Regions from separate parts of the Corynebacterium sp. L4757 genome, predicted to be linked through region 3. Evidence: riboswitches for the same ligand, from Rfam matches in the RefSeq annotation. Region 3 holds a riboswitch; each other region holds the start of a gene.

Region 1 (5,613 bases), on a different contig from region 3:
GTAAGCGGATTCATGCCGCGCAATAGGTTAGGCATGGGCACTCACCTGCAGGTGGGCATCGGCAAGCGCTGCGATATACAACTCATCGTGAGTAATCGAGGCAACCGTGACGCCGCTATCCACGAGTTCACGAATCATGGTGACTAGCTCAGCGAAAGTCTGCGGGTCTTGGCCAAAAGTGGGCTCATCCAGCAGAACCACACTTGGTGCGGTGACCAGGGCGGTCGCTACCGAAAGGCGGCGCTTTTCACCGCCGGAGAGGGTGAAAGGATTGGCATCAGCAAGATGGCTCAACCGCAGACGCTCCAGCAGCATACCGATGCGCTCATCAGGTACATCCACATCCATCACCTTCGGTCCGATGCGCATTTCCTCCATCACGCTGCGGGCAACGAATTGGTGTTCGGGGTTTTGGAATACATAGCCAATACGGTGCGCAAGCTGTGCCGATGACCATTTGTGTGGATTTGGGGCTAGACCTTTGTGAATACTGGCTGCGTAGCCAATCTCTCCGGACACCGGTGGAATTAGCCCCGCCATGGTCATCAACCAGGTGGTCTTCCCGGAGCCGTTTGCGCCGGTAATAACCGTTGAAGCTCCTTCCGGTACTGCTAGTGTGCGCGGTGGCCCAAAGCGGCAGACGAGGTCGGTGGACCAGAGGGCTGAGGGGGCATCGGCAGGCACTGGCTGAGATTGCGGTAACCCCGTGACGCGGCGGGCGGCGATGGCAGGTCCGATGTCGCCATCGTAGGTAATCTCGCCGTGCTCAAGGACCAGCGCGCGGTGAAGAACTGATTCCCATTCGGAGTAATTGTGCTCGATAACGATCAGAGTTGCGCCGGTTTCTTGAACCGTGTGCGCTACTGCGGCGATGACATCGGCGGCGCCCTCGGGGTCCAGGTTGGCGGTGGGTTCATCAAGCAGGATGACCTCAGCACCCATGGCGATGACTCCCGCGAGTGCCAGGCGTTGCTTCTGCCCACCGGAAAGCCTGGCGGTGGGATGGTTGATATCTAAGTTCAATCCAACCATCTCAAGCGCTGCGTGGACGCGGCGCCAAATCTCATCGCGCTCAAGGCCCAAATTCTCGCAGCCAAAAGCGACGTCGTCGCCAATGCGGGAGGCGATCACCTGGGAATCAGGGTCTTGGAGGACAAGTCCGACGGTGGATGCATCAATGTGCAACTCCCCTACTAGCGTGCCTTCATCATCGCCGCCGAGTACGCCGGCAAGAGCCGCGAGCAGGGTGGATTTTCCCGAACCTGAGTCACCGGCGAGCAAAATACGTTCCCCGTGCTCGATGCTCAAAGAGACGTTATTAATTGCGGGCTGGGTGCGTCCGGCGTGCTGCCAGGTCAGCCCTGACGTGTAAATCTGTGGCATTTAGTTAGCGCGCTGCTCACGTCCTACAGCGAAGCGGTCCAGGGCGCCAGTCTTGGCCAGCGCTTTCACGGCGTAGAAGCCCAAGGCGCCAGCAAGAAGCGCGCCGGAGATGACCAGGCACGTTAAGTAGATGAGATTGAACTCCAGTGACTTGGCAATGTTGGCGGAAGTGAATAGCTCCAGTACGTAGGCACCGAGTGCGGCACCGATACCGCCGAGGACTGCTACGGAGAGACTGAAGCGCTTGTACAGGAAGATAGCGAAGACGATTTCAACGCCGATGCCCTGAGCGAGTCCTGAATAGAGCGTTTCTGGTCCCCATTGGGAACCAAAGACTGCCGAGACCGTAGCAGCAAGAGTCTCCACATATAGTGCTGCGCCAGGCTTGCGGATGATGAGTGCGCCGATGACGCCACCGATGAGCCACACGCCGGTGGCCATGCCGCCGAGACCTGGAGTGAGCGCGTCCATCGCCATGAACCACGCATAGCCGACTGAGTTCCACAGTACGAAGACCAGACCACAGGCCACGGCCAAGATGGAAGCAACGATGATGTCCACAACCCGCCACTGGAGCGTTCGACGCGCTTGAGCTTGGGCAGGGTTAGCTAAAGTAGCCATTTCTTTATCCTTTCGCCGGCATTATCCGGTTCAAGTTCGACGGTTTCCATAACGCCTGCGCTATGGCTCTCAGCCCGCACATTGCTTGCGAGCACCCGTAAATGAATGTTGTGCCTATAACAGTTACCAGATGGCGGTAAGAAAGACGAATGCGGCGTCGATGCCCTGATTGACCAGGAACATCGACGCCGCATTCGGGGTGTTGTGTCGGGAGATTACACCTTAGAAGGTGAAGTCCTCATCCAGTGGGACGGAAGCGCCGGTGAACTCACCGAAGCCGTCATCGCCGTAGATGGAATCGCCATAAGTCGGAATCGAGTATGCCGCATTGCGGGCAGCCTCGGTCGGCTTAACGGAGATGTTGCGGTAACGGGAGATACCAGTACCAGCTGGGATCAGCTTACCGATGATGACGTTCTCCTTGAGACCGATGAGCTTATCGGAGCGTTTGTTAATAGCGGCATCGGTAAGCACGCGGGTGGTCTCCTGGAAGGATGCGGCCGAGAGCCAAGACTCGGTAGCCAAGGAAGCCTTGGTGATACCCATAATCTCAGAACGCAGCTGAGCTGGTTCCTTGCCCTCTGCCTGCATACCAGCGTTGACCTGGCGTGCCTCAGAAAGGTCAACCAAGGTACCTGGCAGCAAGTCGGTGTTACCGGAATCGATAACAGTACCGCGACGCAGCATCTGACGGATGATGATCTCGATGTGCTTATCGTGGATAGCCACACCCTGAGTACGGTAAACCGCCTGAACCTCATCAATGAGGTGCTTCTCCACACCACGACGACCGAGAACCTCGAGCACGTCATGTGGGTCAGCAGCGCCACGCATCAAACGAAGACCGGTGGTGACATGGTCACCGTCGCGCAGGGAGCGCTCGATCATCGCATTCGGGTTAGATTCCATCGGGCGACGTACCTGAGCCAGGCCCTGACGCTTCGACAGCTTCTCGTAGACCACGTTGTCCGAACCATCATCTGGGGTGATGGTCAAAGTCCAGAAGTTACCTTCATCGGACAGGGAGATGGTGCCATCGACGGAAGCGATTGGTGCGCGGTTCTTCGGGTTACGAGCCTCGAAAAGCTCCTGAACACGAGGCAGACCGCCGGTAATATCGCCACCGACACCACCCTGGTGGAAGGTACGCATTGTCAGCTGGGTACCAGGCTCACCAATGGACTGAGCTGCAACAATACCGACTGCCTCGCCGATATCGACCAGCTGGCCAGAAGCCATGGACTTGCCGTAGCACTTCGCACACACGCCGGCTGGGGTCTGACAGGTCAGTACGGAACGAACCTTAACCTGTGGAATACCAGCAGCAACCAGCTTATCGGTGAGCTCTTCGGTCAGGTCAGCGCCTGCTTCAGCAACGACGTTGCCTTCAGAGTCCTTGACGTCGGTTGCCACAACGCGGCCCGATGCTGAGGTCTCCCACAGCTCGTGGACAGCGTAGGTGCCCTCAGCGATTTCCTCACTGATTGGGACGCGCACACCCTGGCGGGTGCCACAGTCATCCTCGCGGACGATAACGTCCTGAGCAACGTCAACCAGACGACGGGTCAGGTAGCCAGAGTCAGCGGTACGCAGAGCGGTATCCGCCAGACCCTTACGGGAACCGTGGGAGTTGTTGAAGTACTCCAGAACCGACAGACCTTCACGGAAGGAGGTCTTAATCGGACGGGTGATGTAGTCACCCTTGGAGTTCACAACCATGCCCTTCATGCCGGCCAGGGTCCAGATCTGACGCATGTTACCTGCTGCACCAGACTTAACGATCATCGGAATTGGGTTGTCATCAGGGTAAAGTGCCTCTACCGCGTTACCCACGGCATCGGTTGCGTCCTTCCACAGCTCAACCAGACGGTCGTAGCGCTCGCGCTCGGTCAGTGCACCCTGCTCCCAGAACTTACGCTCGATGCGCTCCGCTTCCTTCTCATAAGACTCAAGCATCTCGGTCTTATTTGGAAGAACCAGAACGTCGTGCATGGTGATGGTGACACAAGAACGGGTTGCCCAGTAGAAACCGGCATCCTTCATCTTGTCCAGCACCTGAGCAACGGTGATCATTGGGTACTTGACAGCGAGGTCATTGATGACGTCACCGAGCAGAACGATGTCCTTGGAGCCGCCCTTACGGACCATGACGCCCTCAAGGTATGGGTAGTTCCATGGCAAGAGCTCGTTGAACATGATGCGGCCCAGGGTGGTCTCAGCCATCCAGGACTCGCCCTTGGTCCAGCCATCTGGGAATTGAGCTGCCTCAATAGCCTCAGTTGGACGCAGGTGATCAAGACGAACCTTGATTGGAGCCTGCAGGCCCAATACGCCACGGTCATACGCCATAATTGCTTCTGCGTAGGAGGAGTACACGCCCTGTGCAGGACCGTTCTCATCAGCAGGAGCGTAGCGGCCGTTGCCACCAATTTCATCCTCGCGCTTGTTCATGGTGAGGAAGTACAGACCGGTCACCATGTCCAGACGTGGCATAGCCAGTGGCTTACCAGACGCTGGGGAAAGGATGTTGTTGGAGGACAGCATCAGAACGCGAGCCTCAGCCTGGGCTTCAGCGGACAGTGGCAGGTGAACTGCCATCTGGTCACCGTCGAAGTCGGCGTTGAAAGCTTCACAAGCCAGTGGGTGCAGCTGAATAGCCTTACCCTCAACCAGCTTAGGTTCGAATGCCTGAATACCCAGGCGGTGCAGGGTTGGTGCACGGTTCAGAAGAACTGGGTGCTCAGAAATTGCTTCTTCCAGAACGTCCCACACCTCAGGGCGCTGACGCTCAACCATGCGCTTAGCGGACTTGATGTTCTGCGCGTAGTCATTTTCAACCAGGCGCTTCATCACGAATGGCTTGAAGAGCTCGAGAGCCATCAGCTTTGGAAGGCCACACTCGTGCAGCTTCAGCTGAGGACCAACGATAATAACGGAACGACCGGAGTAGTCAACACGCTTACCCAGCAGGTTCTGACGGAAACGACCCTGCTTACCCTTGAGCAGGTCACTCAAGGACTTCAGTGGTCTGTTACCAGGACCGGAAACTGGGCGGCCACGACGGCCGTTGTCGAAGAGCGCGTCAACAGATTCCTGCAGCATGCGCTTCTCATTGTTCACGATGATCTCAGGTGCCCCGAGATCGATCATGCGCTTGAGGCGGTTGTTGCGGTTGATGACACGACGGTAAAGGTCGTTCAAGTCAGAGGTAGCGAAGCGGCCACCGTCCAGCTGAACCATTGGGCGCAGCTCTGGTGGGATCACTGGGATGGAGTCAAGCACCATGCCAGCTGGATCGTTGCCGGAACGCTGGAAGGCTGCAACAACCTTCAAACGCTTCAGCGCACGCATCTTCTTCTGGCCCTTGCCATTGTTAATGACATCGCGCAGCTCTTCTGCCTCGGCGTCGAGGTCGAAGTTGCGGATCAGGGTCTGGATAGCTTCTGCACCCATGCCGCCGGTGAAGTAATCCTCGTAGCGGTCAACAAGCTCTTCATAGATGGTTTCATCGATGATCATCTGCTTTGGAGCAAGCTTGTTGAAGGTATTCCAGATTTCATCCAGGCGTGCGACTTCGCGCTCACCACGTTCACGGATGTGCTGCATTTC
Region 2 (5,613 bases), on a different contig from region 3:
AGAAATCTTGTCGTGCAGTGAGTCAGGGGAGTCAACGCCAAGCTCGCGCAGCATATTGGGGCCTCCAACCATGATGTTTTCTCCATCGACGGTTGCTTGCACGCCACGACCCGCGGCGGTGCGGAAATCCGAGCCAACGCGCGGGCTTTGCGATGCCACTGGGTGCGCGGCTGCAGCAGTGACGATCGCTCGGGCTAGTGGATGCTCACTATTAATTTCAGCTGCAGAAGCTAGGGCCAGAACATCTCCCTCCGGCACTTCCGATGCTGCCGCGACACCGGTGACCGCGTGTGCACCTTCGGTTAAGGTGCCAGTTTTATCAAATAAAACAATATCGATGGAGCGCATGCGTTCAAGGGCAAGCCGGTCCTTGATGAGTAAGCCAGTTTTGGCGGCGCGTTCCGTAGCGATGGCAATGACCAGGGGGATGGCCAGGCCCAGGGCATGGGGGCAGGCAATGACCAGCACGGTGACGGTGCGGACAATGGCGTCATTAGGGCTGCCGATGATTGTCCAGACGATGGCCGTAATAATGCCAGCGGCTAAGGCAAACCAGAAGAGCAAAGCCGCGGCTCTATCGGCCAGGGCTTGCGCACGGGAAGAAGAATTTTGTGCTTCGGCAACCATGCGTTGAATACCAGCCAAGGTGGTATCAGCGCCGGTCTTTTCCACTCGGACGCGCACGGTGTTATCCGTAGCCACGGTGCCGGCGATAACTGTTTCGCCACTGTTGCGATATACAGGCTGGGATTCGCCAGTGATCATCGATTCGTCGAATTCGGCGAAACCATCGATAATGGTGCCGTCAGCAGGTACTCGCGCGCCGGGGCGAACTAGCACGATGTCATCAGCAGTAAGTTCAGAGATGGCTACCGAGTGGATAGCATCGCCGTCAACCTTTTCTGCTTTGTCCGGAAGGAGGGCAGCTAAGGCATCGAGGGCAGAAGATGCAGAACCTAGGGCCCGCATTTCCATCCAATGGCCCAACAACATGATGACAACCAGCAGGGCAAGCTCCCACCAGAAGTCGAGTTCAAAACCACCGATGCCCAAAGTGGTAACCCATGAAGCGACAAATGCGACTGTGATCGCCATGGCAATCAGCAGCATCATGCCCGGTTGACGCGAGCGAATCTCTGACACGCCACCTTGGAGGAAAGGGCTGCCGCCGTAGAGGAAAATCACGGTTCCTAGAACCGGGGCGACCCAGGTTGAACCTGAGAATTCCGGCACGGTGTAGCCCAGGAAGGTGGCAAACATAGGGCTGAAGACAATCACCGGGATGGATAGTAGGAGGCTCAGCCAAAAGCGGTCTTTAAACTTTGTAACGCTGTGACCCGCATGTTCATCATGGTTATGGCCTTCATGGCCATCATGGCTTGAGGACTTGTGATCGTGGTGTGGGGTACTCATGTCACTTCTTCTCTCAATTTTTAGGATTTTAGGAAACCGAGATATGGAGGAGATAGGTAATTAATCGCTACAAACAACGGTATACCCCGACAGGGTATGTTTCAAGGAAGGCTAGTTCTTTGTCGGGATAGGAGAAATGGTGCTATTAATTAGCCTATGGAAAATATTCAGGATGGAGCTGGATCACAACCAGCAAGCCCCCAGCGGGCTGCGAGAAAAAGCGCGTCAATTGTTAGCGCAATCGTCGGTGCTTCGCTCGCTTTAAGTGCTTGTTCATCCTCGGGCACGGAGCAGGAAGAAGTACTAAACGCGTACGGCCTAGAAGGGATGGATGCTCGCGAGATTATTGACTATCTGGATCAGCAACCGATCGCTGAACGCCCTACTGATTTGATGGCTTCAGTAAGAAGCGAAGAATTGATCCTGAGCAATCAGGCGGGAGAAGTGACACTCGATATGCCTGAGGACCGGAGTTATGTCTCGGTCGCCCCCTTCGTGTCGCAAACCCATGATTGCTACTACCACAGCCTTACCACCTGCGTGGGAGAGCTGGACAATGAGTCAGTAGAGGTATCAGTCTTTGATGAGGAAACCGGCACAACGCTTGTCGATGGCCCCGCCACGACCTTCGATAATGGCTTTGCCGGGTTTTGGGTTCCGCGCGGAAGCGCCGGTACCATCACGGTGAATTACCAGGGATTAGAGGGCACAACGGAATTTGCCACGGGAACAGAAGACGCAACGTGTATCACCGATTTGCGCCTTAGCTAGGGTGTGAAGCCCACACTTGTTTTATGGCTGCGGCAAAAGCGTCAATGTCGTTTTCAGTGGTGTCGAAGGAGCACATCCAGCGCACTTCATTGCGTGTGGCATCCCAGTCGTAGAAGTGGAAGTTTTGGCGCAGTTCATCGGCAATGTCGTCGGGCAGGGTGGCAAAGACCGCATTAGATTCGGTGGTTTGGGTAAATTTCAAGCCCGGTAGGTTCGCTTCTTCCAGGGAGCTGCGTAGGCGCTTGGCCATCGCGTTGGAATGACGAGCGTTATTAAGCCACACGTCGCCTTCATATAGGGCGATGATTTGTGCGGAGATAAACCGCATTTTGGAAGCTAATTGCATCGATAGTTTGCGCACAAACGGCAACGCCTCCGCGCCACCGACTAGCGCATCGGGGTTAAGAATTACCACGGCCTCAGCCCCGAGTGCACCATTTTTGGTTCCACCCAGGCTTAAAACATCCACGCCAGCCTCGGTAGTAAAAGCAGACAGCGGCAGCCCGAGTGTTGCGGCCGCATTTGAAAGACGCGCACCATCCATATGCAAGGCCATGCCGCGGGCATGGACATGATCTGCCAATGCGCGGATTTCTTCGGGGGTATAGCAGGTACCCATCTCTGTGGTCTGCGAAATGGAGACCACCAGTGGCTGCGCGCGGTGTTCATTGCCAAAGCCCCAGGCTTCACGGTCGACGAGTTCTGCGGTGAGTTTGCCATTGGCAGTTGGCACTGGCAATAACTTGATGGAACCCATGCGTTCGGGTGCGCCGCCTTCATCGACATTGATGTGCGCAGTCGCAGCACAAATCACCGCGCCCCACCGCGGCAGCAACGCCTGCAAGCCCACCACGTTTGCGCCAGTTCCGTTAAAAACCGGATACGCGGTGGCGGTGGAGCCAAAATGTTTCACGATGACATCGTCAAGCAATGCCGTGTACTCATCCGCCCCATATGCCGCCTGGTGCCCGCCGTTAGCTGTCGTCAACGCCGCCAGTACCTCCGGGGCAATGCCGGAATAATTATCGGAAGCGAAACTGTGCGCTTGTACGTTATGCAAGGATTTCACGCGGGACTCCTTCGAGATTCTTCGGCTCTGCAGAAAACCGTACACCGCACCGAACTCGCGCGATAAAAATTTCTCCCCCGGCATGTTCTGATATTAAAAGTTATTGCCGGGACACGCGGCCTGGGCTAGTGTGGTGCGTTAAGACACGGGGTGCCGTAAAGACCGGCTGAGATAACACCCGTCGAACCTGATCTAGTTAGTACTGGCGAAGGGATTGTCCGGATGAAACTGGCTGTGCGCGGATACCATTGGTGTCCTATTGAGCGCTGCGGTGATGCTGCACATTCTTCTTCGTCAGAGGAAGAAAGCGAAAGGCCATGACCTTATCTTTTGCCGCAGCATTGCTCGGTGAACTACGCGCGCACAATCCTTTGGTGCAGTGCATAACCAATTCGGTGGTTACCAACTTCACCGCCAATGTGGTGCTTGCTATCGGGGCGGCACCAGCGATGACGGACATCGTCGGGGAAGCAGGCCCTTTCGCCCGGGTCGCGGGCGGGGTACTGGTGAATTTGGGAACCCCCACGCCGGAGCAGCGCCTAGCGATGGAAGAAGCCGTCGCCGCCGCCAACGAATCTGCAACACCGTGGGTGTTGGATCCAGTGGCGATTGGCGCTTTGCCCATTCGCACGGCCTTGGCGCAGAAACTCGCGCCGCAAACCCCGTTTGCGATTCGCGGTAATGCCTCTGAGATTCTTGCCCTGACAGGGGAAGGAGCCGGCGGCAAGGGCGTGGAGTCCACGGATTCCACAGAAGCCGCCGCGCCGGGCGCGATTGCTTTGGCGCAGCGTCTCAACACCGTGGTGGCGGTATCCGGGCCGGAGGATTTCATCACCGATGGTACGCGCGTTATCCGCGTGGCTAACGGCGATGAGCTTTTAACCAAAGTCACCGGCGGCGGTTGTGCGCTGGGCGCGTTGATAGCTGCGTTCGCTGCGGTGCGCGGGACAAATTCCCCAGTCGAGGCAGTCGCCGCCGCGCATGCAGTCTACGGCATTGCAGCCGAACAGGCCGCCGCGCAAGCAGCAGGTCCAGGGTCTTTCGCAGTTTCGCTTATCGATGCCCTCTCCACCCTCACCCCGTCCGCCATCTCCTCGGAGCAGCGCATCCGGGAGTACGCGGCATGAGCAGCAACCAGGATTATGGCATCTATTTAGTCACCGACCCGGTGCTGTGTGGAACCCGCGGCGTAGTGGAAACTGTACGTCTGGCCGTGGACGGTGGCGTGCAAACGGTGCAGCTACGCGATAAAAATGCCAGCTTTGACCAGCAGCTATCCCAACTAGATCAGCTCGCAGCTGTCATCGATGGCCGCGCGAAGCTAGTGATCAACGACCGCCTCGATGTCGCCGTCGAAGCTCAAAGGCGTGGCATTGCCATCGACGGTGTGCACCTTGGTCAAGGTGACGAAGCGGTCCTGACCGCCCGCGAAGCCCTTGGAGCGGGCGCCGTCATCGGACTTACCGCCAATACCGAAGATCACCTCGCTGCCGTTGCCGCACTTCCCGCAGGCACCGTGGATTATGTCGGCGTCGGTGTTATCCGGCCGACTTCTACCAAGCCGGATCATCCACCAGCACTGGGCATCGCGGGCTTTGCGCACCTGACCGCGTTGTCATCAGCGCCGACCGTGGCCATCGGTGGTGTCCTCCAAGAAGACATCGCTGATCTGCGATCCGCTGGAGCCGCAGGCGTCTGCTTTGTCTCCGCGCTATGTGCTGCCGAGGATCCCGAGCATGTCGCCCGCAGCATGGCCGAATCCTGGAAGGAATAAAGAAAACCGTGAAAACTACATCAATTTCTCTTCGCACCATCGCCGCAGCCGGCGTCCTTGCTCTTGCTACCTTGCTGACTAGCTGTGCGGGAGGTGATGCGGCGGAGGAGGCATCGACAAGCAATGCGAAAACCACCGTCCGCTTCGCGCTGGACTGGACACCGAATACCAACCACACCGGGCTGTATGTGGCGTTGAATAAGGGCTACTTCGAAGAAGCCGGCATTGACGTGGAAATCCTGCCGTTTAACAACAGCAACCCCGAAGTACTTGTCGATGCCGGCCAAGCCGAGTTCGGCATCAGCTTCCAAGACACAGCATCGATGTCCATGGCGTCTGGCGCGGACCTGAAATCAGTACTCGCCGTGGAACAAACCTGGGCCACGGAAGTAGCGGTACTGGCAGACCGTGATGACATCCAAAGCCCTGCCGACTTGGATGGGCTGACCTTCGGTGGATTCGATAACCCGGCGGAGACCAAGACCATGCAGGGCGTGGTGCAGTCCGCCGGCGGCGAGGGGGATTTCGAAACCGTGACGTTGGGGACCTCTGCCTATGAGGCGTTGTACTCCGGCGATGTTGATTT
Region 3 (5,613 bases):
TGAGCGGTGAACATCTTGCCGTAGAAAGTATGCGCGATGGTCTCAATCTTTTCGCCGACCGCTGGAAGCGTTGCTTTGACTATCTCCTCATGGGCAGGGGATAGGCGTTGGGCCTTGGTGTCGGGCATCGATGTGACGAACATGAATCTCCTTGAATCTAAACCAATGGAATAAACACGACTTTATTCGGTCTTATTCAATTTTCAACGAAGGTTGGATATCAGGGTTCGGGCTCGGGCGGGGTTGGGTGTCCATTTGGGGGTATGCGGATTCTAATTTGGTAGTGGTCAGAAATGGGCGACAGGGAGATGCTTGGGCGGTGGAGAATTGTGCAGGTGGGTAGCGGTTTCTAAAGTTATTGACTCAAGTGGTCGGTGGCTTGTCGGTGAGTGGCGCTGACCTTTGGGGTGGGCAGGGTTGGTTAGATTCTCTGGGTGCTGAAAGTGACATTTATCAAACCGATTAATTAACTGGCCGGGTGAATAAACACGGGCATTTCGGGGGTAACTATCTGCGGGGTGGTGGGCGCCTTTGTCGGGGTCAGGCTTTTGGGTCGGCGAGGTATAAGGGTAGGCTAGCCTAATAGGCTTTAGGGTTGGCTGCAAGCGGAAAATGCATAAAGAGAGCTAAATAAATGAAGAGATTTTCACGGGTATCTGCTGCTGCGGCGGCATTGGTGGCAACGGCTGCGTTGGCGGTGGGTTGTGCGTCTGATTCCTCAACTGAAACTGCAAGTGTTGGAGCCGAAGGCGACGCACGCGTGGTGGACACCAAATTCGGCGAGGTAGAAGTGCCAGAAGACGCGGAGAGGATTGTGGCGTTGGGCTGGGGCGATGCCGAGACCGCGCTGGCGCTCGGCGTGCAGCCGGTGGGTGCATCGGATTGGATTGCCTTTGGTGGTGAAGGCGTTGGTCCATGGGCGGAGGGGCTCTATGACCAGGCGCCGGAGATCATCGGCACCATGGAGCCAGAGTATGAAAAGATTGCTGCTCTTGAGCCGGATTTGATTCTGGATGTGAAAAGTTCCGGTGAGCAGGAGCGCTATGACCGTTTATCCCAGATTGCGCCGACTGTGGGTGTGCCCGAAGGCGGGGATGCGTACCTGACGTCCGTTGATACCCAGGTGGAGATGATTGCGGCCGCCTTGGGTAAGGAAGAAGAAGGCCAGCAGCTACTAGATGATGTGGAAGCGAAATTCGCGGAAGCAGCCGAGGCGAATCCAGAGTTTGAAGGCAAGACCATCACGGTTGGTGCGCATACCTCTGAAGGCTGGGGTGCATATATCAGCAAGTCGGATCGCGTGAAATTCGTGGAGAAGCTCGGGTTTACACCAAACCCTGAGATTGAGGCGATGGAACCAGACGGGTTCAGCGTGGATATCGCTGAAGAGAACTTGAACGTTCTGGATTCGGACCTGCTGGTGATGTTCCCGATTTATATCCCAGCCACCGATGTGACTGATAATGAGCTCTTTAAGCAGATACCGGCTGTTGAAGATGGTCGGGCCATCGTGTTCACCGATGTGCAGGAGGATATCTCCAATGCCTTCTCACTGAACTCAGTGCTGTCTATTCCTTATGCCATCGACAAGGTCGTGCCACTGGCACAAGAAGCATTGAGCTAAGACGTAAACCCAGTGCCCTTCTGCCAGGTCAGCGCGATAGTATCGGTGACTGTGGCATTCGGGTCACCGATAGCGGACACGCGCAGCCAGTGCATGTCCACCTCCTGTGGGCGGATGGTGACATAGGCATAGCCGTGGTGCACCAGGTCCACGTGGCGGCAATGGGGGTTTGCCGCCTGAATGATCCGGTGCGCCATGGGGGTCAGCGGATTGGAAGGCTGTAGTCCGAGTTCTTCATCCACATTCGGGGCAGAAATGGATGCGCAGACGAGCTCCGCACCAAAAGGCTGGTCACCGCGGTCGATGGAATGCGCCCACTCGGTGTGGATATCGCCGGTGAGGAAAAGCGGATTCGCGCCGGTGTTCTGATTATGCCTGGCCAAGGTATCCAACAAGCGGGAGCGCTCATTGGTGTAGCCATCCCACTGATCGCCATTGAGCGGCATGTTGGTGATATTTTCACTTAAGACTGCTGCCACGGAGGATGTCTGGGCATCGGCTTCCAGCGTCATGAGGTTGAGCGGGGAAAACATCACCGAATTGCCCAGCACATTCCAGGCCACATCCGAAGATTCAATCTTGCGGGTCAGCCACTGATATTGCTCGCCACCCAACATGGTGCGGCTGGGATCAGTCGCGGTGGATACGGATGCGGTGGTGTCTTTATCGCGGTAGGTACGCAGGTCCATGATGGTTAGCTCCGCCAAGTTGCCGAAGGTAAAAGAGCGGTAGATATGGCCATTATCAGATGGACTGGTGGCGCGCACGGGCATCCACTCAAAATAGGCCTGCATCGCGGCATCGCGCCGAGATTGCCAGGAACCATGCGTTGCCGGGTCATGGTTTTCAGCACCATCACGCCAAGAATTATTAGCGGTTTCATGGTCATCCCACACTACAATCCACGGCAGTGCCGCGTGAGCTGCCTGCAGGTTCGTATCGGTGCGATATTGCGCATAGCGGCGACGATAATCCTCCAGGGTGACAATCTCATGCTGAGGATCATGAATGCGTACCGGGCCATTGCCGGCGTATTCGCCGGTGCCATATTCATAGATATAGTCACCGAGAAATACCGTGGCATCAAAAGCATCAGCGCGCTCGGCCATATCCCGGTAGGCGCTGAAATAGCCAGACTCCCAATTGGCACACGAGGCCACAGCCAAGGTCAATTCATCCAGAGGAGTGCCGGGCGCCGGTGCTGTTTTGGTACGGCCAGTCGGGGAGACCGTGCCGGCGTATTCACCTGAGCGCACGAAGAAGCGATAGAAATACACCGTCGCTGGTTGTAGATTCAAGGGGTCGATGTGGATGGTGTAATTGGAGGAGGCATCGGTAAGCACTGCTCCCGATGCCACGATGGCGGCAAACTCCCTATCGGCAGCAACTTGCCATTCGACGCTGACCTGCGGTTCATTCGCGGTGATGCGCGTCCAGAGGACAATGGAATTGGATATTGGGTCGCCGGAAGCCACGCCGTGGGCAAAGGGCGGCGGGGCAAGCTGTGGTTCGGGCCGGTTCGCTGTTGCAACAGGGAAATTGCTAGCGGTCAAGGTTGCCGCTGCGGTGGTGGTGCCAGCGGCATAGAGCATAGTTCGGCGCGAAAACTTCTTCACGTTATTCATCGTGGGGCTTGCGCGAAGGTCCGGCAACTTGGGAAAAGAAAATTCTTGTCTGGTTAGTTCGCGGTTTACCTAAACGTTAATTGTGCTCATCGCCGCACTTCTAATCAGAGTGAAAGACCAGCTTACAGGCGCGGTGGATGTGATGTTGTTGACAAAACTACCCAGGCGCGCTTGACTGGTTGCCACGTACCTCAACGGGTGCCCAATGCATTGGGCTGAGATGGCGCTAAAGCAGCGCGGGACCGTTTGAACCTGTTGGTTAATACCGTCGAAGGAAGAGAGGGGCATGTTAGTGCCTGCGTTAGATCTGCGCTGCTACATGATCACCGGATACGGCAGTGATGCCGATATCATCGCCACCGCCCGCAGTGCCGCCCATGGTGGTGCGGGCGTGATTCAAGTTCGTTCCAAGCCCATTGATGCAGGCCACCTGCTGGAACTTTCAGAAAAGATTGCTGTGGCGGTGGCGGATATCAACCCGCAGACCAGGGTGCTTATTGATGACCGCGTGGATATCGTCGCCATATTGATGCGCCGCGGGATTCCCGTCCACGGTGTGCACGTGGGGCAAAGTGATATTCCGGTCACCGCGGTGCGTGAGCTGCTGGGACCTGAGGTAATCATCGGGCTGACCACCGGCACCGCGGAGCTTGTCACCCAAGCCAATGAGCACGCAGACATCATTGATTATATCGGCGCAGGCCCATTTCGTCCCACCCCAACCAAAGATTCCGGGCGCCCGCCCATCGGGCTTGAGGGCTACCCGCAGCTGGTTAAGCTTTCACGCTTGCCGATGGTCGCCATCGGCGACGTTCAACCCTCCGACGTGAAGGCGCTTGCCGGAACCGGGATTGATGGCGTAGCGATGGTACGTGCATTCAGCGAAGCTCATAACCAAGGCTCTGAGCAGGTCAAGAGCCTTGCTGGGCAGATTATTGCTGACTTTGATGCTGGCCGGGCAGGTGTTTGTGCATGAGCCGCGCGATAGTCATTGGTGGCGGCATTATTGGCCTTGCCACCTGCTTTGAATTCCAGGACGCCGGATTTGAGGTCACGCTCATCGATCCGGACTCGATTTCTGGTGCGACCCATCATGCCGGTGGAATGCTGGCGCCCACAGCTGAGGTGCAATACCAGCAGCAATCCCTGGTGCCTTTGATGAAGGAGTCCGCGCAGCTTTATCCGGACTTGATTCATCGCGTTGCAGCACATACAGACTTACCCACGGGCTATCGCACCGAGGGCACATTACTCATTGGTGCCGATAGAGCAGATGCGCAGCACTTAAATGACCTGATTTCCTACATCCAGGCTGAAGGCTTAGAGATTGATGCTTTGACCACGCGTGCAGCGCGGCAGCTAGAACCAGCGCTGTCCCCACGGATTGCGCGCACCGCACTCATTGATGGTGACCACCAGCTAGACCCGCGGCTTTTCGCCCGCGCTCTTTTTGATGCCGTCTTAAACCGCGGTGCCGAGCATATCCGTAAGAAAGTGGTAGCTATTGCTCAAGAACCTGTCGGTGCCGGTGGCAGTGTCAGCGCTGCGGTGAGGTTGGAATCAGGCGAGGTCATTGAAGTGGGCCCTGATGACAAGGTGGTTCTGGCCGCCGGCTTGGGCGCTGCACACATCACCGGGTGGTTTGAGGGAGAGCATCCTTTACAACTGCGCCCGGTTTATGGCGATGTGCTGCGCGTGCGCGTACCGGAATCTTTACAGCCGTTGACCACGCGCGTGATTCGCGGATTTGTGGAAGATAGACCCATCTATGTCATCCCGCGCGAAGACGGCACGGTCACCATCGGTGCCACCAGCCGTGAGGACCAACCACATCCCAGTACGTCGGCGGTCCATGCTTTGCTGCGTGATGCCATCCGTGTAGTTCCGGGGTTGGAAGAAACGGAGTTCATTGAAGCCACCTGCGGTGCGCGTCCCGGAACACCCGATGACGTGCCATACCTCGGCAAAGTCGGGGAGAACCTGATTATCTCCACTGGCTACTTCCGCCATGGAATCTTGCTTGCAGCCTTGGGCGCGCGCACAGCCGTAGAACTCGCCACCGGCCACGAGGTATCGCCCGCAGTTGCGGCCTGCGATCCCTTCCGGCATGCCACTAGCCACGTGCATGCCTAACCCACACCCACATGTCATTTACTTAGGGGAGAGACCCATGATTACTTTTCACGTCAACGGCGAGGTCGTTGAAGCCCAGCCACTGAGCATTGCAGATTTGGTGGCAGAGCGCATTGGCAGTCCAGAAGGCGTAGCCGTGGCTATTGATGGCGCGGTGGTGCCGCGTTCACAGTGGAATCGGGACATCACCGATGGCGCTGCTATCGATATTCTCACTGCAGTCCAAGGCGG
Region 4 (5,613 bases), on a different contig from region 3:
CATGGGCTTCGCGAACCGGGCGAATCAGCCTGCAAGAGCTGGCTGAAACAGCACTCGTTGTAAGAGAACCCGGCTCCGGAACCTTCGAAGCCCTGCAAGAGCATCTGTCTGGATTGGATGTTGCTACTCCAGCCCAGGTGCTCAACAGCATTGCGGCCGTGCGCGTCGCAGTTGCTTCCGGTGCCGGCCCCGCAGTAATGAGCGAACTGGCCGTGCGCGATCAGCTCGCCAATGGCAATCTCCTGCAAGTGCCTTTAGAAGGCGACAAGATCACGCGCCCGCTCACAGCAATCTGGTCAGGACACCGCCGTCCGCCCAGGTTGGCGTATGAACTGATTACCATCGCGAAGTCCACTGGCGCTTGAATCAGGAGGCATCGTTAAGCACTGCGTACAGGCGATCCCGCGCGATGTTCATCTCCTGGTCGAATTCCTCATCACTGGATTTATCGCGGACCCAACTTTCAGAAACCACGATGCGCGGCAGCGTTACCACCGCGGCAATCATCGCGCCGCGCAGGCGATGGCGCTTATCAATCAACCAGCCCCCGACCAGTGCCGGAATGCTGATTCCGGTCAGGACGGCGGGGATGCCATCGAGAAGCCTGCGATTTAATAGTTTGGCCAATCCCCACTCCACCGCGCCAAGTAGTGCTCCTACACTAACCGCGATACCAATCGACTTCACCCACGTGGCAATGAAACCTTTAATTGCCCCTTGCTGACGGTCGTTTTTCTCCCGCGGCTTTGGGAAAACGTACTGCAACACCACATAAAACGGCACCATAATATAGCCGAACATGGCTTCTACAGTGGCTAACCGCTTTAACGAAGCCGTGGGCCGGCGTTGCTCCTTAACCGTGGCGGTGTCAGTCATCATTTCCCCTCAACGAGCACGCATAGGAATCAAGCATTCAGTGTGCCCCACACTAATACGTCGTCCACTGCCCTAAACAGCCCCACTATAGAAATCGGGCTGTCTCGCCTGAGCCGCCTGGCGTGTAGGGTTCATTATGAGCCGTACTGGTAGGGGGGACTTACACAGTTAAAGCTTGGCCGGGACAATCCTGCGATCTAAGGAGCACTAGTCGTGCGTGATAAAAGAACTAAGCAGCGTGCCATTACGAAAGCCATAACCGTATTTATCGGCGGCCTATTATTCGCTGCCTATCTCGAATGGCAGCATTCCATGACGGTAGCCACCATCGGATTCGTACTGTTCGGGGCTCTGCTGTCTTATCTGGTGTATAAAACCAATCGTCCAAATTAAATAAATCTGAGCTTGCCGTAGCGGCCAGGCGTGCTAGCCTGCTGGTTAGAACACTCTGGCAGGACGACCTGCACAGTTAAAAGCTAGAGCCGGGACGACCCTGCACTTAAAGGAGTCTTCGTCCATGTCAGCCTCTACTGCACTGCGCGGCGTTCTCACCGGATCCGTCATCACCCGAATTGTATTGGGCTGGGTTGCGGTCGCACTACTATCACTGGCATCAGGTTTTCTCGCCGGCAGCTTATCGACGCCTCTCGTCTTCACCCTTCTTGCGCTCATCGTAGGCGTCATCATCGTGTGTTCCGGCGGGGTTGTCACCCAGGCTGAACACCTCGCGCACCGGCTTGGTGATCCCTACGGCACCCTGGTGCTGACGCTTTCAATTGTCGGCATTGAAGTCATTCTCATCTCCGCGGTCATGCTCGGCCCAGGCGATCACCACACCATCGCGCGTGATTCCGTCATGGCCACGGTCATGATTGTCCTCAACCTGGTCATCGGCCTGGCACTCATCGTCGGCGGCATGCGTCATAGCAACCTGCAGGTCAACCGCGCCGGTATTTCCGCATACTTATCGACGCTCGTCGTACTCATCGCCACCGCCTTCGCCATTCCAGCTGTCATCGGCACCGATGGCGCATACAACACCGCGCAGGCCATCACCATCGTGACCTTGACAGTCATCCTCTACGGATTCTTTCTCTACCGCCAAACCGGCGCCCAGCATGCCGACTTCACCGAAACAGACAAGGACATCGTTGCTTCCAACAACCCCGGAATCGCCGCAATTTTCCGCGAGCACAAAGACGAAATTCTCACCCGCGCGCTGGTTTTGCTCATCACGGTAATTCCGATCGTGTTGCTCTCTCACGATATGGCATCGCTTCTCGATGACGGCCTCAACCGCCTCGGCGCTCCCATCGCCCTATCAGGCATCATCATCGCAATGATTGTCTTTTTGCCCGAAGCAATCACCACCGTCCGCGCTGCCTGGGGTGGCGAAGGACAACGCGTGGTTAACCTCGCCCACGGCGCGCTCGTCTCCTGTGTTGGCCTCACTCTGCCGGTCGTGCTCATCATCGGTCTGCTTACTGGGCAGACCGTTACTCTCGCCGAAAACCCCACCAACCTGCTGCTCCTAGGAATCAGCCTGGCTTTGAGCATCGCGACGTTTAACTCCCAGAAAATCACCGCGATTCACGGCGGAGCACACCTATTCGTCTTCATCCTCTACGCACTCAGCGTATTTTCTTAAAGTCGTTCCTTGCCAGGACTTTCTGTGCTAGCGTGGGCGCCAGACACGGGGTGCCCAAAAAGGGCTGAGATTACACCCGAGAACCTGATCGAGTTCGGACTCGCGGAGGAATGTCGGTAAACGACGCAGGCAATATATGCAGGGATACCTGTATCTATTGCAGCACGCTTCGCTTCTTCGAACTCGATATGAGTGATGAAACGGAGACAAGCGTTGATACCGAACGTATTAACCATTGCTGGCACAGATCCCACCGGTGGCGCGGGGATTCAAGCAGACTTAAAAGCATTTTCAGCCAACGGCGCATACGGGATGAGCGTGGTCACCGCGGTGGTCGCGCAAAATACGCGCGGTGTGGGAAGCATCGTCGCGATGGAACCTGAATTCGTGGCCGAACAAATCGCCGCGGTCTTTGAGGATGTCCGCGTCGATGCAGTGAAAATCGGCATGGTGGCCAATGCTGGGATCGCCGATGCGATCACGCAGTCACTGGATAAATACGCGCAGTGCCCGGTGGTCTTGGATCCGGTGATGGTCGCTAAAAGTGGCGATCATCTGCTCAACCAGGATGATGTCGACGCGATTCGGGAGCGTCTCGTGCCGCGGGCAACGCTGATTACGCCGAACCTGCCAGAGGCATCAGTGCTGCTTGGCCGCGATGTGGAGATGGACAGCTTGGCAGAAATGCGTGAGTCCTTAAACGATCTGCGCGCTTTGGGCGCAAAGTGGGTACTGCTCAAAGGCGGGCATTTAAGCGGTGCGGAAAGCACCGATATCCTCACCGGCGGTGATGCCGGCGAGCACACCGTGGAACTGACCGCACCGCGCGTGGACACCATCAATGACCACGGCACCGGGTGCACATTATCGGCCGCGATAGCAGCGCTTTTACCCCAACACGGCTACGATGAAGCGGTGCGCCGCGCCAAAGACTATCTCACGCACGCGCTGGCCCACGCGGATGAATTGGACGTCGGTGCAGGCCACGGCCCCGTCCATCACTTCCAAGCGCTGTGGAATAACGCGCCTTTACAACTGCAAGGAGCACAGCGATGAGCACTCAACGATTTACGGACCTTTTGCGCGAGCAGAACCACACCACGTGGGAGAAGGCAGTTACTCACCGCTTTGTGCAGGAGCTTTTCGATGGCACCATCGACGACTCTGTCATGGCCAGCTACTTGGTGCAGGACTACCGCTTTTTGGATAGTTTCTTGGTGTTGCTGGGGGCATCGGTAAGCACGGCGGATGCGCTGGAACCACGGCTGCGGTTTGCGCAATTTATCGGCGAGATAGCCGGCGATGAAAATACTTATTTCCTCGACGCCTTTAAAGCATTGGGCGTGAGCGCCAAGCAGCGCGAAGAAATCCCGAATACCGAGCCAACCACCGCATTTTGCGCATTGATGCGTGAGGCTGCGGAAACCCGCGATTACGTAGCAATCGTCGCGGTGTTGCTGGTTGCGGAATGGCTATATCTTGACTGGGCAACCCGCGACTCACGCCCTCTACCTAAGAACTTCGTGCACGCGGAGTGGATTCGCTTGCATGATTTCCCCGAATTCCACGAGCGTATCGCGTTCTTACGCGCAGAACTCGACCGCGTAGGCCCGGCCCGGCGCGCTATTGCACAAGACTTCTTTCACCGCGCAGTCGAAATCGAGCTCGCATTCTTCGACGCTGCCTACGCCCACCCCATCATAGGAGAAAAGTAATGACACTATTTGCTGATCTGAAAAAGGCCATCGGTACCGAGTGGACCGACTACACCGAGCACGAATTCGTGCGCAAACTTGGCGAAGGCACCTTGCCACTACCCGTCTTCCAGGACTATCTGGTGCAGGATTATCACTTCCTAGTGCAGTTCGCGCGGGCAAACGCACTGGCTGCATACAAGAGCCGCAAGCTGGCCGATATTAAAGACGCGACGGGCGCACTGCAGGCTATCTTGCACGAAACCGAACTGCACCGCCGACTGACCGCACGCTGGGGAATCACGGAAGAAGAGCTTGATGCGGCGGCAGAAAAACAAACCACCGTGGCTTATACCCGCTACGTTTTGGACACCGGGATGTCCGGCGACCTGCTGGATATGCACGTCGCGCTTTCACCATGCTCCATTGGTTATGCAGAAATTGGTGTAGCCCTAGAGCCGCAACGAATACGGGCTCTCGATGCCAGCGAAGAACACCCCTACGGCGAGTGGATTGCGGAATACTCCGGCACGGAATTCCAAACCGCAGCACGTGCTGCCACCGAAAGACTCGACGCGCTAACCGCAGGTAGTGTCACCGCGGAGCGCTTTGATTCCTTAGTGGAAATCTTCCGCGCCGCCACCCGCTTAGAAGCTGCGTTCTGGCAGCAAGCACTGGACTCAGCTGACTGATTCAACTGCCTAGTGTTTGAAGCAGCGTGCGTTCCAGCTCTAAGAATCTAGGGCTGGTCAACGCATCGATCCCGCGCGGCTTCGGTAGGTCAACGTCGAGAATGAGGCTGACTTTCGCCGGGCGTGGGCTGAGCACCACCACGCGGTCTGAAAGCAAGATCGCTTCGCGGACATCATGGGTAATCAACAGGGCTGTCCAATTATGTTCGGCCCACACTTGTTGCAGCCAGGTTTGTAAATCCTGTTTGGTAAGGGCGTCGAGGGCGCCGAAGGGTTCATCGAGAAGTAAAGTGCTCTTGTTTTGAACCACCGTGCGTAGAAGTGCTGCCCGCTGGCGCATGCCCCCGGAAAGCTCAAACGGCAAGGAATCTTCAAAGCCCGCAAGCCCAAAGCGGGGAAACCATTCCTTGACCCGTGCCCGCGCCGCACGGCGTTTGACCCCGTGGACCTCCAGGCCGAGTGCGGCATTCGCGGCGATGCTGCGCCACGGAAACAACGCATCCTTTTGCGGCATATAGGCCACTTCTCCATCAATGCCCACCGTGCCACTAGTCGGTGAATCCAAACCGGCGATGATGTTAAAAAGCGTGCTCTTCCCGCAACCGGATGGCCCAATGATGGAGACAAATTCCCCGGGATTCACCGTCAAAGAGATGTCATCCAGCACTGCGCGCTGGCGGCCATCGGCAAGCGAGAAGGTGCG

Evidence for each region. Region 3 has a riboswitch for thiamine pyrophosphate ahead of ACG98I_RS12085 (thiamine phosphate synthase). Riboswitches for the same ligand answer to the same signal wherever they lie in the genome.
Region 1: linked by a shared signal. The riboswitch ahead of ACG98I_RS02985 (ECF transporter S component) and the one ahead of ACG98I_RS12085 (thiamine phosphate synthase) in region 3 are both predicted to bind thiamine pyrophosphate.
Region 2: linked by a shared signal. The riboswitch ahead of thiM (hydroxyethylthiazole kinase) and the one ahead of ACG98I_RS12085 (thiamine phosphate synthase) in region 3 are both predicted to bind thiamine pyrophosphate.
Region 4: linked by a shared signal. The riboswitch ahead of thiD (bifunctional hydroxymethylpyrimidine kinase/phosphomethylpyrimidine kinase) and the one ahead of ACG98I_RS12085 (thiamine phosphate synthase) in region 3 are both predicted to bind thiamine pyrophosphate.

What each region holds. Positions count from the first base shown of each region.
Region 1 is NZ_JBIMEN010000002.1:121,070-126,682, reverse strand. It holds gene ACG98I_RS02995 (energy-coupling factor transporter transmembrane component T family protein) at 1-35, opposite strand, end outside; gene ACG98I_RS02990 (ABC transporter ATP-binding protein) at 28-1,383, opposite strand; gene ACG98I_RS02985 (ECF transporter S component) at 1,384-2,004, opposite strand; TPP riboswitch at 1,995-2,113, opposite strand; gene ACG98I_RS02980 (DNA-directed RNA polymerase subunit beta') at 2,227-5,613, opposite strand, start outside.
Region 2 is NZ_JBIMEN010000010.1:48,932-54,544, reverse strand. It holds gene ACG98I_RS11525 (heavy metal translocating P-type ATPase) at 1-1,413, opposite strand, end outside; gene ACG98I_RS11520 (CueP family metal-binding protein) at 1,570-2,184, shown strand; gene ACG98I_RS11515 (threonine aldolase family protein) at 2,177-3,253, opposite strand; TPP riboswitch at 3,390-3,485, shown strand; gene thiM (hydroxyethylthiazole kinase) at 3,571-4,380, shown strand; gene thiE (thiamine phosphate synthase) at 4,377-5,027, shown strand; gene ACG98I_RS11500 (ABC transporter substrate-binding protein) at 5,036-5,613, shown strand, end outside.
Region 3 is NZ_JBIMEN010000013.1:17,881-23,493, reverse strand. It holds gene ACG98I_RS12100 (globin domain-containing protein) at 1-143, opposite strand, end outside; gene ACG98I_RS12095 (iron-siderophore ABC transporter substrate-binding protein) at 635-1,624, shown strand; gene ACG98I_RS12090 (alkaline phosphatase D family protein) at 1,621-3,249, opposite strand; TPP riboswitch at 3,434-3,544, shown strand; gene ACG98I_RS12085 (thiamine phosphate synthase) at 3,536-4,225, shown strand; gene thiO (glycine oxidase ThiO) at 4,222-5,382, shown strand; gene thiS (sulfur carrier protein ThiS) at 5,420-5,613, shown strand, end outside.
Region 4 is NZ_JBIMEN010000010.1:42,034-47,646, forward strand. It holds gene ACG98I_RS11455 (LysR substrate-binding domain-containing protein) at 1-365, shown strand, start outside; gene ACG98I_RS11460 (hypothetical protein) at 367-876, opposite strand; gene ACG98I_RS11465 (hypothetical protein) at 1,090-1,269, shown strand; gene ACG98I_RS11470 (calcium:proton antiporter) at 1,394-2,524, shown strand; TPP riboswitch at 2,561-2,652, shown strand; gene thiD (bifunctional hydroxymethylpyrimidine kinase/phosphomethylpyrimidine kinase) at 2,720-3,580, shown strand; gene ACG98I_RS11480 (TenA family protein) at 3,577-4,239, shown strand; gene tenA (thiaminase II) at 4,239-4,910, shown strand; gene ACG98I_RS11490 (ABC transporter ATP-binding protein) at 4,912-5,613, opposite strand, start outside.